Linked DNA regions of Saccharolobus shibatae B12. The protein of the gene in region 1 binds, or shares a complex with, the protein of each later gene. Links are inferred from orthologs where the notes say so. Each region holds a gene or a part of one and is shown on either strand. Other genes may lie near its edges.

Region 1 (7,946 bases):
ACTTAGAATATCGCCATAAACGTTACTAGTCACTATTACGTCAAACCGAGTTGGATCTCGCACTAAATTGGCGGCAGCTGCATCAACATACATCTCATCAAAATTCACCTTGCCTTTCAAGACTTCCCTACAGACGCTTGCGAAAAGCCCATCCGTAATTCTCATAACGTTAGCCTTATGAACACACGTAACTTTATGACGTCTCATTAAAGCGTAATTTAATGCTACATTAACTATTCTTTTAGAGGCAAACTCAGTGGTTACTTTAATAGCTATTGCTACTCCACTAGACAGAACAAATTCAAACCCTTTATACAAATCTTCTGTATTTTCTCTTACAATTAGTAAATCAACATTAGAATATTTTGACTGAACATTTGGCAGTGACTTAGCTGGTCTAATATTTGCATACATATCATACATTTGTCTCAATTTAACTACAACATCCATTGCACTCTCTCCAACTGGACCTTTTAGAATCATATCCGCCTTTTCTATAACGCTTAAGGTTTGTTTAGGTAAGGCTTCGCCATATTTATTTAATGCTGTATCACCAGCCTCAACTTTAATTAAGTTAATATCAAGATTGTATTTCTCTATTAGCTTAGCTATAATTCTTTTACTTCCTTCGTATAACTCTGGTCCTATGCCGTCACCAGGAATTACGGCTACTTGAAAAGTCATATGTAAAGAAAATTAGTCTAGCTTAAAACCTTTTGATCTTATCTTATTCGCTATCTCCTCTAAGAGATTATAAGTTTGAGGGGACGTACGTTTTATGACGCCAAATTCATAACCTAAAATTCTAATAAGCTTTTCTAATTCCTCACCCTTATATATATCTAATCTAGTATAATTAACTAGAAAGTCAACCGAAATGTAATCACCCCTATTATACGCTCTAGTTAAATTAGAATTTATTTCCAAATCTAGTGGGTTTACTGAAAATATTGATGGATCAGCATTAGAGACCTTACTGCACTCTGCGTAAATAATATTCAGATTATTGAGAATTGGGACGTTATACTCGCTATCCATATTAAAAGTCAGCTTATCTAGGATGGAAAGAATGAAAAAATTTGTATCTAAGGTTATATGTATAGAACATATCTGATTCTTTTCTAGATTCGAATACGTTAATGTGCTTTTATATATTTTAAATCGAAGCTCATTTGCTTCAACTATTATACCTAGTGGTTTTATTATAGGTTTTATCCCAGAAGTACCGACTAGCACCTCATATATTCCGTCATGAGGAAAGAACATTTTTAAAAACTTCTTCATAAATCACTTGTGCTATTACAACATCTAAAAACCTTATCTAATTATAGCGAAGTAATAACGGGATCAAAGAACGAGATAAAATTAGTGAGAGAAATTAGAAAAATGCTAGAAGATAATAGTGATGAAATTAGGCAAATCCCGATTAGAGTTCTTAATTGGGAACAGAAAGAACTAATTTTTGAATGCGAATCAAAAACAATAGATGCAATTTCGCTTCCATATTCTTTATCAACTGAGGTTGAAGCAGATGTAGCAGATAACTTTAAAGAATGTAATGGTAGAAATTTAATGAAAATTAGGATACAAAATCTATACGAAATCAATAAATTGTATATAGAGGCAGTAGAAAATGATTGTTTAGGAATAATCTTTTCCCTAAATAACGAGAAAAGAAAATTCGTGATAAAGTATGGAGACCTTCTAAGTCATCGACCTAGCTACCCACCGCCGATACCAGCGTTTTATATTAAGGAGAACGATTTTCCTTACATAAAGGGTAGGTGTAGAATATCACTAAAAACTGACATAAACCCTTTTGCAACAGGTTATATTATCGAAGCCATAAGAAATTCGAAAAATGAAAATAAGATAATACATATTACAGCACATCATGATCATTGGTTTAAAGGAGAGAGAGACAATCTTTTAGCAGTGGCTTTATTGAGAGAATTTAGATCTAATGTTTACGAAACCCATCTAATCTCATTTACTGCAGAGGAATCGGGCTCTTTAAATTTCTCAACCTTCTCATGGTCGCATGGTTCTAGAGAATTTTTGAAAAATTACAAAAACACTGACGATATCTTACTTAACATCAACATGGATAATATAAGTGAGGAAAGTTTGATCTTAAAAGCTGTACCTGGACTTCTTGAACTCTCCAACAAATACTTTAAAAATGTAGTTGGAAGCCCTGAGATATATAGCGATGGGTATTCATACATAAAAGTTGGAATTCCAAGTATTACAATAGAGAGTTTAGGAAATATTCATTATCATGGTGAATACGACGTCATAGAAAATGACAAGTCTAACGCATTTTTAAATGCAAGTACAATATTAGATATAATTAATAGAATAATTAATGAAAATATAGAGTATAAAACACGTGAAATGAAAGAGGAACTTAAGAAAGATCTTGTGGAATTACCAGCAGAACTAAAATCATACTTAGTAAATATTGAGGATTTACTTGATAAAAATTATATGGAGGCATATAGAGAGATTGTAAAATTATATGGAGGCATACTAGAACTTAATCAACCTTATTCTACAGTTGAACTATTTCATAAGATTAAGGGATTGAACATTGCAAGAAAAAATGACGTTTGTATCGAGGATTTAGGATGTATAAAAAGACTGAGAAATGATGAAATATTTTATAGGTTTTATTCATATTATATTAATGAATTAAAGGAATCAATAACTACCGAATACATTAACAAAATTTATTTCATATTAAAGAAATTCTTCTAATTGCTTAAGACTGGATATTACAAAGTCTGCATAAAGTTCGGCGTTTTTCACTTTACCTTCTCTATCTATTAGCACACTAATCATGTTAGCCTTTTTAGCTGCTAAACAATCTTTTACTGGCTCGTCTCCCACAAAAACACACGATCTGGGATCTACTGAAAGCTTTTCGCATGATATTATAAACGGCTCTAAATTAGGCTTTGGTCTAATACCTCCTTCTCCAGCTATTAATATCAAATCGAATTTATCTATTAAGGGAAAGGTTTTCAATCTACTACTTTTATTTCCCCCTTCTCCATCACTATTTGTAACTATGCCAAGTTTATATCCCTTACTATCTAGATATTCTACAATTTCCTTTGCATCTTCGTATGGTTCAGTTTGGCTAGCAATTGACCAATACAAGCTAGTCCAATCGTAAAGCTGAGACTTATCTATGTGAACAATATTTAATGATTTTAGAATACTCTCCCACCATTTATTTCTATTATACTCTCCTTGGCTATCCAATTTCTTACTTTCCTCTTCTACTAATTTCTTAATTATATTTATATCAATTTCTTGTCGATAATTCTCCTTTATGTACGTATATATATCCTTACTTACAGCATCTAAAGCATCATTAGCCTTCGTACTAAAATCGACTAATGTATCGTCAAAATCAAAAAGCACTGCCTTTACATTGTTGAATATTTTATAATTAATCGACAATTCGACTCACGACAAGAAATCTTCCACTTTAGGTAGCTCTTTAGGTAATCCTTTCCTCTCTCTAATCTTAGTAACCACATCCAGTAAGATACTATCCGGAACCGGAGCCCATCTACTAAACTCAGTACCCCAGAACGCCCTACCTCCAGTAGATCCTCTTAGTTCACTCGCCATATCATATGACTCTGAAACTGGAATCTCAGCGGTTATCCTAGACATATTAGCTATTTGAGAGACGTCCAATATCTTTCCTCTTTTTCTCGTTATTACTGCAGTGACATTACCTATAAGATCTGCAGGCACTCTTATGTCCAGTTTCTGTATTGGTTCTAGTAAAGTCGGTCTGGAAGTTAAGAATCCTGCAAATATGGAGTTTCTAACTGCAGGGTATATCTGAGCTGGGCCTCTATGGGCAGGATCCTCGTGTATTACAGCATCATGTAAGATGACCTTAACACCTCTAATTGGTTCATGAGCTAAAGGACCTTCTTTCATAGCTAACCTAAATCCTTGAAGTACTGTATCCATAACTTCCCTTAAATGCTGGACACCACTAGTTAAATCTACAAAGACGTTAACGTTTTCATCTATTGCAATAATTCTCTTAGCTTCATCATAGTCCCAACTGGCTTCATCTCTTAATATCTTAGCCATCTCCTTGCTATCCATATCCTCCCTTATCGTGCCATTACTTATTAGCTCTATAGTCTTGTCATTTAAAGGCTCCACACTTAAGTAGAATTTGTTATGCTTATTTGGAGACTTTCCTTCAAATACTTGGCTCTTAGCTCTTATACTTTCCCTATAAACAACAATTGGTGGAGTAGTAACTACGTCAATACCGTAATTCTCACGTAATAGCTGCAATGATACCTCTAAATGTAAGAAACCCATTCCAGATAACAAGTATTCTCCAGTTTCTTCATTTATTTTAACCACCAGGTTTGGATCTTCAATACTAAGCTTCCTTAATGCATCAATCATCTTAGTCAAATCTTTAGGATTCTTAGGCTCTACGGCTATAGTAACTACTGGTTCAGATATGTAATGTAATCTTTCAAAACTTCCTTGAACATTACTAAAACCAACAGATATAGCTGTCTCACCGGATCTTGCTCTATCTAAACCTAATACTGCTGCGATATTGCCTGCTGGAATTTCTTCTGCAAGTTCCCTAGTTGGACCCATGTATAGGCTAACTTGAAGTATCCTCTGTGAGGTCTTAGCGTTAACTAACCACAATTCTTCACCAGACCTAAGGGTACCTGAGAATACTCTTCCTGTTGCCACTAATCCTGCATGAGGATCAACTTTCATATCGGTTATCATAAATACTATGGGACCATTCGGATCAGCATTTAACATCGCCTTAGCTAATTCATTATCTAGATCTCCTTTCCAGATTTTTGGAATTCTATACTTTTGCGCTTCAATAGGATTGGGAACGAACTTTATAGCAGCATCTAGTAACGCTTCATTAATAGGAGCTTGCGCAGCTAGCTCTTCAAGTTTAGACTTATCGGAAGCAGTGTATGCGTCAATAACATTCTTCATATTAATTCCTTTTTTCTGTGCCATAGGTAAACTAAATCCCCATTTATCTTTAGCAGATCCAAATATCACATTTCCAGCTTGCGGATTAATCATCCATTTTTCTTTAAATTCCGGTTCTCCATACATATCAATTAAGTTATTAACTTGCCTAATTATATCTAATAATCTATTTAACATTTCTTGTGGGCTTAATTTTAATTCCTTTACCAATCTATCTACTTTGTTTATAAATAGAATTGGTCTGACTCTCTCCTCCAAGCTTTGCCTTAATACTGTTTCAGTCTGTGTCATAATTCCTTCCACTGCGTCTACAACTACGATTGAGCCATCTAAAACTCTTAGACTCCTCGTGACTCTTCCGCTGAAATCAACGTGTCCAGGTGTATCAATTAAGTTAATGACATAACCTTTACCTTCCGCTTCGTGATACAAACTAATGTTAGCAGCCTTTACTGTTATACCTCTTTGTTGCTCAACACTTAAGTAATCTAATGCTAGAGCTTCACCTGCTACTTTAGGAGATATTATACCCGATGCTGCCAATAACGTATCACTAGTTGTGGTTTTTCCATGATCCACGTGAGCAATTATACCTATATTCCTAACTCTCGTTCTATCTTTCATTAGGCTTAGAACTTGCTCTACTGTCTTATATCTAGGCAAATGAAATCACCAACTTCTTGCACTTAAACTTCTCTAGACCCATATTAAAAGGTAATGCTAAAAAAGAGACTAAAAAATTTAAAGGAAGTCAAATAAAGAGGTACTTTTCTTACTATCATTATCAGCGTTAGTTTTAGAATAGTGTGCCCTTAAAATTTTATAAATATCCTCAGCTTTTTTCCTACTACCTAATGCTTTTTCCAATTCTGATATAGATGCATTACAAATATTCTGTATAGTTCCAAACTTAAGTAGTAGCCTTTCAGCAAGTACAGAACCAACATAAGGAAAAGATTCTACAATATAAAGTTGCATATCAGAAATACTTTCTAGTTTAGCCTTATTATGTAAATTAATTCTCCTACTCCCATTTTCGCCGAATTGATACTTCTCTGCTATTTTTTTCAAAATTTCCGCAGTATCTTTTTTATCTCTAGAATAAAATACTTTAATATTATAATCAATCGTGGCAGAAATTAAAGCGTTATTTATCGCTCTCCACTTTTCAGTTATTTTCCTAATTTCATTAATATCACCTTCAACAATTAACATTGGAAAATTATAAACCTCTGAAAGCCTACTGATTTGGTCAAAAAACCTCTTGTCAAAAACCGAATTTACCAAATCATTTACCGACTTCCTCTCTACTGCAGCATCTTCACCTATCACATAATCAGCAACACTAAGTTGAGATAGTATTACTGTAATTCCCAACTCCTTTAATAATTCTGGTATACCACTAGCCTTTTCCCTATCATCAGCATAAATTCTAATTACCATAACACTAATAAGTTATTTAGCTTAAGCTTTTATACCTGTTTGGCCACCTTGCGGATAATATTTTGATAACATCTCATTTATTTTAGCTTGTAAGTCTTCTAGCTGCTTTCTTAAAATACTTTCTTGCTTCTGATAAGTCCTTGATCTGAGTTCTAATAATTCTTTCCTATCATTAAGCTCCTTTTCTACTGATGTCTTATCCGATTTAACCAATAAGTTCCCTACAATCTTATAAATAGTAGCATCTGCATTAAGAACTGATAATTCTTCCAATACCTTGTTTATCTCCCTTAATTCATTCTCTATAGTAGACTTTTCCAATAATAATCTATCAAGCTGATCTTTTAACTGTTGAAACTTAGCTAGTTGAGCTTGAACTTCTGGAGGTAATTTCTCGGCCACTTTTTTCCACCTCTTCCAGTGACTTTAGAATTGTATAGATCCAAAGTATATAAGAGTTCATTATAGCCCTAGCTCTTGTAATTGATGGTGCATCTATCTCAATCTGTAAAGGGGATTTCTTAATTTTTACATATTTAGTATCTATCTTTTCAATTATTATCGAATCATATATCATATCCTGGAATTCGTTTTTATTGAAATTATCTGGATAAATTGAAATCTCTATCTTCACATTTCTAATAGCATCTTCAAAAACTTAATGTTTTTCGTAGATAACGTAAACAAAAGTTCACAAATATTATTAGAGACTAGCCTCGTGTTCACAATAACATCGCAATTATTTGACAAGTTGTAGATATTCATATCGACTAGAAAATCTCTTAGAAAATCACACCCATTTAGTTCTGTGCATACACTATTATGCCTTTTTATCTGATATAATGGGATATTATAGTCAGAAGGTAGTGATAAACCGTGTAATTTAAAAAAATATTTTATAGAAAAAGTTTCTAAATCATAAACAATTATTCTCAACGGATTACCATTCTTAGCTAATACGAACAATAAATATATTGCTCCTAAATTAATAGCCCTTTCAAATATCTCTTTCTTACTTTTTTTACCCCGTGTAATTTTAACTGAGTCTGGTAACAGAGAAGTTAAAATATTTAAAAAATTTCTTGTTCTAATACTAGGATCTCTAGATGAAGTTATAACTATTCTAGTACGGTGTATATGCAAGACCGGCCCACTTAGAATTACATTTCTTACAGTACCATATTCCAGAAGCCAATCTGATAACCTTACCAGTGGTCTTGCAATAGGGACATTGATGGTCATCATACCTCTTTTCCATTATTTCTTTCCACTTTTTTCTTAAAGTAGATCCATATCTAGCCCCGTATCTTCCAGCAATTCCCGTGACTTTCCCCATAATTGCCACCTATAATTAAATTCCTAACTGCTTTTTAAGTTCTTCTAAAAGCTTGACAGCTACTAATCTTGCTGTATTCTCAGCCTGATCAATATCTTGTAATGACATACTACCCTTTCCACTCTTTTGAATCCCCACTATT
Region 2 (7,425 bases), 380 kb from region 1 along the record:
GTAAAATTGCGAAAAATCCTAATATATGGAGGGATTAATGGTGAATATGGCTCTGTTAAATTAATAGATTCTAATCAAACTTCTTGCCTATCTTGTTTTATTAATTATTCAGATCAAGATGAAATTGGAAATTCGTGCGATGTCATCGGAACTACTCCATTAATAGTAGAATTAACAGCCACGCTCCAAGTTAATTTAATGCTTAATCATTTGAGAGGTAATCCGGATTACTCGTTGTTTTACATAGATTCTAGAGAACTAAAAATTGAGAGGATAAACGTCGAGAAGAACTTTCAATGCAAGACATGTGTACTAAATGAATACCCTTTTCTAAATCAGAAAATAACTAAACCTAACTGCGGAATATTTAGGGTTAATATGAAAGTAACTGAGTTAGATAAGCCTAAAGTTTTTAAAAACATCGGGAATGTAATTTTATGTTATCCTAATATTGGATGTTTCGAGAAAAGGGGAAGATAATGGATAAGAAATACATTGCGGCGATTGTTCTTCCATTTGTGGTTATTGTAATCTATGCATACATATTTAAAATCAATGTAATATATGTATTAAAGGAGGATCCCAAATTCTTTCTAATTTTTCTTTTAGCGTATGTTGCTCAGAATTCCATCTCATCATTTAAGGATTCATTGCTAATTAAGCGTAGAGTAGACATAGCATTAAGAGCTAGATTACTGGGTAATTTTATAGGTCTGTTATTACCTGGATGGGCTGGGCAGGAACTAGTTAGAAGCTTAGTTTACAATAAACATGAAGTAAATTTAAGGCAAGCATTTAGTTACTCTATCCTTATAGGATCCATAGATGTACTTGCAATATGTTTGGGTTATATTTTACTATTGCCATTCTTTTTTAACCCATTAGAATTTATATTCATTTTGGTCGTATTATTTAACATAGCTGGATGGATAGCTGCACTATCGTATTTTTACTTGCAGCATGATAAAGTAAACAAAATAGAACAATTCATCTTTAAGATAGTTAAAATGGAACGAATTGTGACAGATTATATGGAATTTAAGTATTACCTTAAGCAGGGAACTACAAAGGATTTTGCAATTTATATCATAATTGATATACTTGGTTTCGCTTGCTATGGCGGCTATTTTTATTATATTACACATAATATTTTTATGTCAGTTTTTATCTCTTTTTTATATCAAGTATCTATATTAATACCAATACCATCTGCTGCAGTAGTGGGGGAGTTAGCACTATCAATATTTTTAAATCCCTCTTATGTCTTTGCAACAAGATTAAACTATATCATATCAAACTTACTTGGATCTATTTTCTTTAAGGATATGAGCTTTGAAGAGCTTAAAAAATGGTCAAAAGAAATTCTAAAGAGATAGTAATGGAAGTATTCTTAGGAGAGCCCAATAACCAAGAAATAAGGGAAGTAGTTAGGAATATATATTCAAAGGATAGTTTGTGTTTATCTGTATACTATTCTATAGAGCCTATATTATTTTCATTCATTATTTCCAAGAATACTAAGAATTCTTTCATTCTTTCGTTCATTCCAGAAGAATGTGAGACGCAAATCAGACTTGACTCTAACGGTAAATGGATAATAGATGATAAGAAAAAGTATTTCTTAGGACAAAACTCCTTTTGCTCATATTTGCCTATAACTGCTGAAGATGTTTTACCAATTACTAGTTGTATTGTAACATCAACAATAGTAGATAGAAGACCATTTTCTGAATGGGAACTAGAAATAATAAGAGAAATGGAAAAATTTGATATAACTACTGAAAAAAATCTGAAAATCCCAGCATATAAAACTTTACCACTCTTTTTATCGTTAATGTTTTCTCTGGATCCTTATATACCTAGTATATCTGGCAATAGAGAAAATACAATAAATCTTATAAAGGAAATAAATACTAGTGAAATAGCAAAACTAGAAGATCTAAACGAGAGTCAGTTAAATACATTACTTTTCAGAATAATTTCTACTATTGTAAAAGAAAACCCGAAATTTACCAGAGATGATATAATTACGGATAGATTTTTTTATCTTGATTATGATATATTAGAGTTAGCGTTTTCGTTAATTTATTCGTTTGATACTATCGGTAGTAATGAGATCTTGCAGTTTGTTTTATCGTCATCTTATGCTGAGGCATTAATCAGCAGATTTAGACAAACTCTCTCCAAGGGATTCTCAATTAATTTAGTTGAAAATAAGCAATCGTATTATATTGTTGAAACAGCCAATTTTAATTCTCCTTTTTTGGTGCAAATAATATTGTTACAATTACAAAAGATAAGGAGAGATAAAATGATAGTAATAAAAGATAATGATAAGCTTTACACTAGTAGATTTTTTATCCCATCAATAAAGAAAGAAGGGTTGATTAAAATTGATGATAGAGTTAAGAATCTTATCGGAATGTGAAGATGCAGAACTAATTATAAGAAGTTTAAACGTTGATAATGTAAATTTACCAGAAGGAATGTCAATTCAAACCAAGGTTGAAGGCAAAGAGTTAGAGATTGTAATAAAGATGAGAATTACAAAGCCAAATGACTTAATGACAGTCAGAAATACTGCGGACGAGATATTAGCGCATATAAAGGCACTTCAATCGTCATTTGATGCTATAAGTTAAATATTTAGTCTTTAATACAAAAGTCTATATCGTGAGGTTAAATGCCACTACGACCTGGAAGATGTTATAGACATTTCTCCGGTCCTGCATATACCAGGAAAGAATACATCCCTGGTATTCCACAACCAAAGATAACTAAATTTACATCTGGAAATCCAAATGGAGATTATGACTATGAAGTTAGGTTAATTACTACTGAGATAGGGCAAATAAGGCATAATGCTTTGGAAGCTGTTAGGACTATTACTCTAAAGACATTAACTAAGAGAACTGGAAGTGAAACTTCGTTCTTTATGTGGATCTTAAAGTACCCCCATCATGTATTAAGAGAGAATAAAATGATGGCGTTTGCTGGAGCTGATAGATTACAAGACGGAATGAGATTGTCTTTTGGTACACCAATTGGTACTGCTGCTAGGATTGAAAAATTAGGAGAAATTTTAATTGTAGTAAAAGTTAAGAAGGAACATCTAGACTTCGCAAAAGAGGCGTTAAAGATAGCATCAAAGAAGTTACCTTTGCGTACTAGAATTGAGATCATTCCATTAAGGCCTATAAGACAGGAGGTTCAAAGTTGAGCTATAATTTTGAAGAAGAACGTGTAGTGAAGGAAATACGTGAAAAGGACGCAAAACGTGTTCTTTTACAATTTCCCGAAGGATTGAAGTATTTTTCTATAGATATAGTAAAGAAGTTAAAGGAAAAGCTACCTAACGTTGATTTTATAATATCTGGTGAACCTAGTTGGGGGGCTTGTGACATAGCTGAGGATGAAGCCCAACAAGTGGATGCTGATCTAATAATTCATTTCGGTCACACCCCTTATACGTGGTACTATCCTAAGTTTCCTACGATATTTATTAACGCTGAAAGTAATTTGGATATTTCTGAAAGTGCTCTTCAATCTTTAGAAAATGATATCAGTAAATATAATGGAAGAAAAATCTCATTAACAGCAACCTTACAACACGTAAGATTAATGTCCAAAATTAAGTCTTTCTTAGAAGATAAGGGATACGATGTAGTCATTGGTAAGCCATCTAATAGATTTATGTTTGATGGTCAAGTTTTAGGCTGTGACTACAAAGCAGCCGAAGTAGAAGCAGATACATTTGTTATTGTGTCAGGTGGACTATTTCATGCTCTAGGTTTAGGATTAGCTACAAATAAACCGACTATAAAACTTGATCCATATTTACAGAAAAGTGAGGATATAACAAACGAGGTTAGGAAGATACTAAAAGTTAGATATGGTAAAATCCTACAAGCAATGGATAAACGCACTTGGGTAATTATACAAGGTGTTAAGATTGGGCAAAATAGACCAAATATGATAAAATACTTCTATGATGAGTTAACTAAAAAAGGCTATGATGTTTTTATAGTAACAAATAAAGTGTTAACACGAGATGTACTTAGAAACCTAGATAGAAGCTATATAGATGTATTTTTAGTTACATCTTGCCCTAGATTGCCCATAGATGATCTATATAACTATGAAAAGCCAGTGTTAACACCTGGAGAGGCCAAAATGATCATAAATAATAGTCTGGAACCCTATATTTTCCCATGGTGAAGTAAATGAGAGTTCAAGGTGAATTAGCCTTACCCGGAGAAGAGCTAGCAGTGATTGAAGAATTTATAGCTGGCGATGGTACGTATGAACAAAATGGTATAGTTAGAGCTGCGGTTGTAGGAAAAATCTTTTATGATATGCTAAATAGGAAAAGTAACGTATTGGGATTTAAGAAAATCATACTTCAACACTTAAAGAAGGCTAAATACGTGATCGGTATTGTAAATTCTATTAAAGAAGATTCAGCACTAGTTTCAATAGTAGGTATCGAGGAGAAAAGTCTTGCGTCATCAATTTCGGCTTACTTACATATCTCTCAAATAAGTAATAAAAAACTTAATAGTATAACAGATGCTATAAAAATCGGAGACGTAATTAAAGCTAAATTACTTTCATACACTTTTCCTTTAGCTTTAACTATTAAGATGAAAGATCTTGGAGTTGTTTATGCTAGATGCTCAAGATGTGGATACTTATTGATCAAACAAGACGAAAATAATTTAAAATGTCAGAGATGCGGAAATATTGAACAACGAAAAATAGGATCTTATATGGTGAAGAAAGGTGGAAATTAAAATCCTAAAAAGTGAAAGCAATTACTTAGAATTAGAGATAGAAGGGGAAGATCATACGTTAGGTAACTTAATTGCGGGTACCTTGAGGAAAATTAGTGGTGTAAGTTTTGCTTCATATTATCAACCGCATCCCCTAACTGATAAAATAATAGTTAAAATACTAACTGATGGTTCAATAGCTCCTAAAGATGCTTTGCTAAAAGCTATCGAAACTGTAAGAGTAATGGCCTCACATTATATAGACGAAATAAAGGGATTAACTAAGTGAAAAAGGAGACAAGGATAGCAATATTAGTTAAAGTCGATTGTTTGTATGCAATATGTATATTTAGGGGTAATTTCTTAGAAAAGCTATTTTTAGATATAAATGAGGAGAATCTAATTAAGCAAATAGCTACATCTTCCATAATTGATGAAATCAGATATTCTAATATTGGAATTGGTGAAAACTTTAAAGAACAAGAACCAAAGAAAATATGTGAAAATCTCATAAAGAAACTATCAGAAAAGTTAAATATAGATAAAGTAAATGGTTAAGCTTGTAGCGTGGTATTAATGAAGTTCTGTCCCAAATGTAACTCTATGATGGTCCCAAAGAAATCCAATGGTAAGAACACATATAGATGCACGAAATGTGGTTATGAAGAGGAGGTTCCAGAGACAACAATAGTAGTGACAAGCAAAGTAAAACACAGTATTAAAGAAAAAACGCTAATATTAGAAGAGGAGGAAATGCCCAGTGGGGCTCAAAAAATAAAAGGTGTTCTATGTCCTTCATGTAAAAATGACGAAGCCTACTTCTGGATATTGCAAACTAGAAGGGCAGATGAGCCACCAACTAGATTTTATAAGTGCACAAAATGTGGTAAAGTATGGAGAGAGTACGAATAAAAGAATGAGAAAATCTTATTTTATTGAATTCTCATTTTATGTTGGACCCGTAGCTCAGCCAGGACGGAGCGCCGGCCTTCTAGCGTCTAAGGAGGATAGCCGGCGGTCCCGGGTTCAAATCCCGGCGGGTCCGCACATATTATCACTTGGTATATACTAATTCTAGATACTCTTATAATCTCAACAAAATACATACAACACGAAATGGACTATAATAAACCGAATTTTTCCACACTAGAATTCAAGAGCGTCTTGACAGCTGGTATGGGAGTGTTTACTGATGGGTATGAACTTTACGCGATCTCTTTAGTTTTCTATTATATACAAAAGGAATTTTTATTAAATGGGCTTGAGGAAGGAATAGTTATAGCTAGTGCGTATTATGGTGCAGCAATTTCTGCAATTCTATTAGGCTTTTTATCAGATAAACTAGGAAGAAAGTTCATCTATGGTCTCGATGTAGCTTTAATGAGTCTAGGAATACTATTTCAGTCGATATCAACGAATTTTACAGAGGTAGTTATATCTAGAATAATCTTAGGTTTTGGAATTGGAGCAGATTATGTTCTTTCTCCTATAATTACTGCAGAGAATTCAAATCCCAAAAATAGAGGAAAACGAATGATAATAACATTTGCAGTACTTTGGGGAATGGGTGCAGTTGCCGCAGCATTTATCGAGCAAATCTTGCTCTTAATGAACATAGGGAACGATCTCATATGGAGAATAGTATTGTTTATGGGAATCCTCCCAGCAATTTCTGTATTTTACCTAAGGAGAAAACTCCCTGAAACATATAAATTCTTGAGTAGAATTAAACCAAAGCAAGAAGAATTAAAGAAGTTGGAAAACGAAATAAAAAGTAAAATTGTAATTTCTCTAGATGAAGTTCCATTCTCAAAAAGATTCATATCAGCTATAGGAATTACAATTATATCTTCTATACTCTGGCTTCTTTACGATATGTATTCCTCTACGTTTGCGATCTACGGTCCGATAACCATAGCGGGAAACTTGGGCCTAAATCCCATAGAATTCACATATTTGGCACAGTTTCTTGCAGGTTTACCGGGTCAGATAATAAGCATTTATCTAGTGGACAAAATAGGAAGAAAACCATTAATTGTAATAGGTTATGCTGGTGTTGCGTTTTGGCTTTTCATGTATACACTACTTCTCATGAATCCGTACTACTTTGGACTTAGCATACATATAAGTAATCCATTAAAAGCAGCAGAAAGTTTAACTGGAGAGGCTGCATTGTTAGGACTATTATTTTATCTTATGAACTATTTGTCATCAGCAATAGGACCCGCATCCATAATAGGGTCAGCTATGCTAACTTCAGAGTTAGTTCCAACCAAAGTTAGAGGAACCAGTCAAGCTATTAGTGTGGCAGCAGATAGACTCGCCGCAGCTTTTAGTATTACTGCGTTTCCTTTGTTATTAGCCAAATTTGGACTTCCTGCATTACTAGCAGTATACTCAACAATTGCACTAGTATCGTGTATTATAACTCTACTTTTAATACCAGAAACCAAAGGAGTAGAGTTAAGTTGAAATAGTTTTTACTTAAATATTTTGTTCTTAGAAATAATATTTCTGAAGGATTTTTAAATTGTTATTTCCTATTAATAAGACGAGCTAGTCTTAGATCTTGGACATTTTTGCAAAAAGTTTTAGGAGGTATAAGATTTAATCTCTACATGGAGAGTTTAATAAGAACTTTGACAAACTTAGC

Evidence for each region. The genes of interacting proteins can lie anywhere in the genome.
Region 2: the proteins of J5U23_RS12955 (region 1) and dph2 are in contact, whole or in part, in a crystal structure (PDB 6Q2D), measured with the Methanobrevibacter smithii proteins. The link is inferred for Saccharolobus shibatae B12 from one-to-one orthologs. Residues at the interface, in WP_011954157.1 of Methanobrevibacter smithii: Pro482, Asn483, Lys484, His485, Tyr553, Asp555, Glu556, Glu559, Leu560, Leu591, His592, Glu593, Asp594, Ala595, Val596, His597, Arg598, Gly599, Pro600; in WP_011954460.1 of Methanobrevibacter smithii: Met1, Met3, Tyr4, Pro28, Glu29, Gly30, Leu31, Met33, Phe58, His80, Thr124, Gln126, Ser179, Gly180, Asn181, Phe182, His183, Leu185, Tyr201, Asn202, Phe211, Ile215, Arg291, Asp295, Asp296, Gln298, Met299.

Annotation. Positions count from the first base shown.
Region 1 is NZ_CP077717.1:2,452,888-2,460,833, reverse strand. What follows is about bases 3,084-6,034. They hold J5U23_RS12955 (elongation factor EF-2), read right to left. Parts: upstream 5,689-6,034; coding sequence 3,478-5,688; downstream 3,084-3,477. Other genes in these bases: xpf (3'-flap repair endonuclease Xpf), read right to left, coding at 5,767-6,034; J5U23_RS12960 (HAD family hydrolase), read right to left, coding at 3,084-3,471. Outside these bases: J5U23_RS12975 (isocitrate/isopropylmalate family dehydrogenase), read right to left, coding at 1-684; J5U23_RS12970 (DUF447 domain-containing protein), read right to left, coding at 697-1,284; J5U23_RS12965 (M28 family peptidase), read left to right, coding at 1,294-2,760; more of J5U23_RS12960, read right to left, coding at 2,743-3,083; more of xpf, read right to left, coding at 6,035-6,468; J5U23_RS12945 (prefoldin subunit beta), read right to left, coding at 6,490-6,870; J5U23_RS12940 (KEOPS complex Pcc1 subunit), read right to left, coding at 6,827-7,102; J5U23_RS12935 (Brix domain-containing protein), read right to left, coding at 7,099-7,611; J5U23_RS12930 (50S ribosomal protein L37ae), read right to left, coding at 7,592-7,804; exosome complex protein Rrp42, read right to left, coding at 7,820-7,946. UniProt on the Methanocaldococcus jannaschii protein: Catalyzes the GTP-dependent ribosomal translocation step during translation elongation.
Region 2 is NZ_CP077717.1:2,832,125-2,839,549, forward strand. The notes cover bases 2,268-5,217. They hold dph2 (diphthamide biosynthesis enzyme Dph2), read left to right. Parts: upstream 2,268-3,216; coding sequence 3,217-4,218; downstream 4,219-5,217. Other genes in these bases: J5U23_RS15240 (single-stranded DNA exonuclease), read left to right, coding at 2,268-2,428; J5U23_RS15245 (KEOPS complex subunit Pcc1), read left to right, coding at 2,397-2,642; J5U23_RS15250 (50S ribosomal protein L16), read left to right, coding at 2,684-3,220; J5U23_RS15260 (exosome complex RNA-binding protein Csl4), read left to right, coding at 4,224-4,793; J5U23_RS15265 (DNA-directed RNA polymerase subunit L), read left to right, coding at 4,783-5,061. Outside these bases: J5U23_RS15230 (HesA/MoeB/ThiF family protein), read left to right, coding at 1-480; J5U23_RS15235 (flippase-like domain-containing protein), read left to right, coding at 480-1,376; more of J5U23_RS15240, read left to right, coding at 1,349-2,267; more of J5U23_RS15270, read left to right, coding at 5,218-5,330; J5U23_RS15275 (transcription factor S), read left to right, coding at 5,349-5,684; J5U23_RS15285 (MFS transporter), read left to right, coding at 5,889-7,244. UniProt on the Methanocaldococcus jannaschii protein: Catalyzes the first step of diphthamide biosynthesis, i.e. the transfer of the 3-amino-3-carboxypropyl group from S-adenosyl-L-methionine (SAM) to the C2 position of the imidazole ring of the target histidine residue in translation elongation factor 2 (EF-2).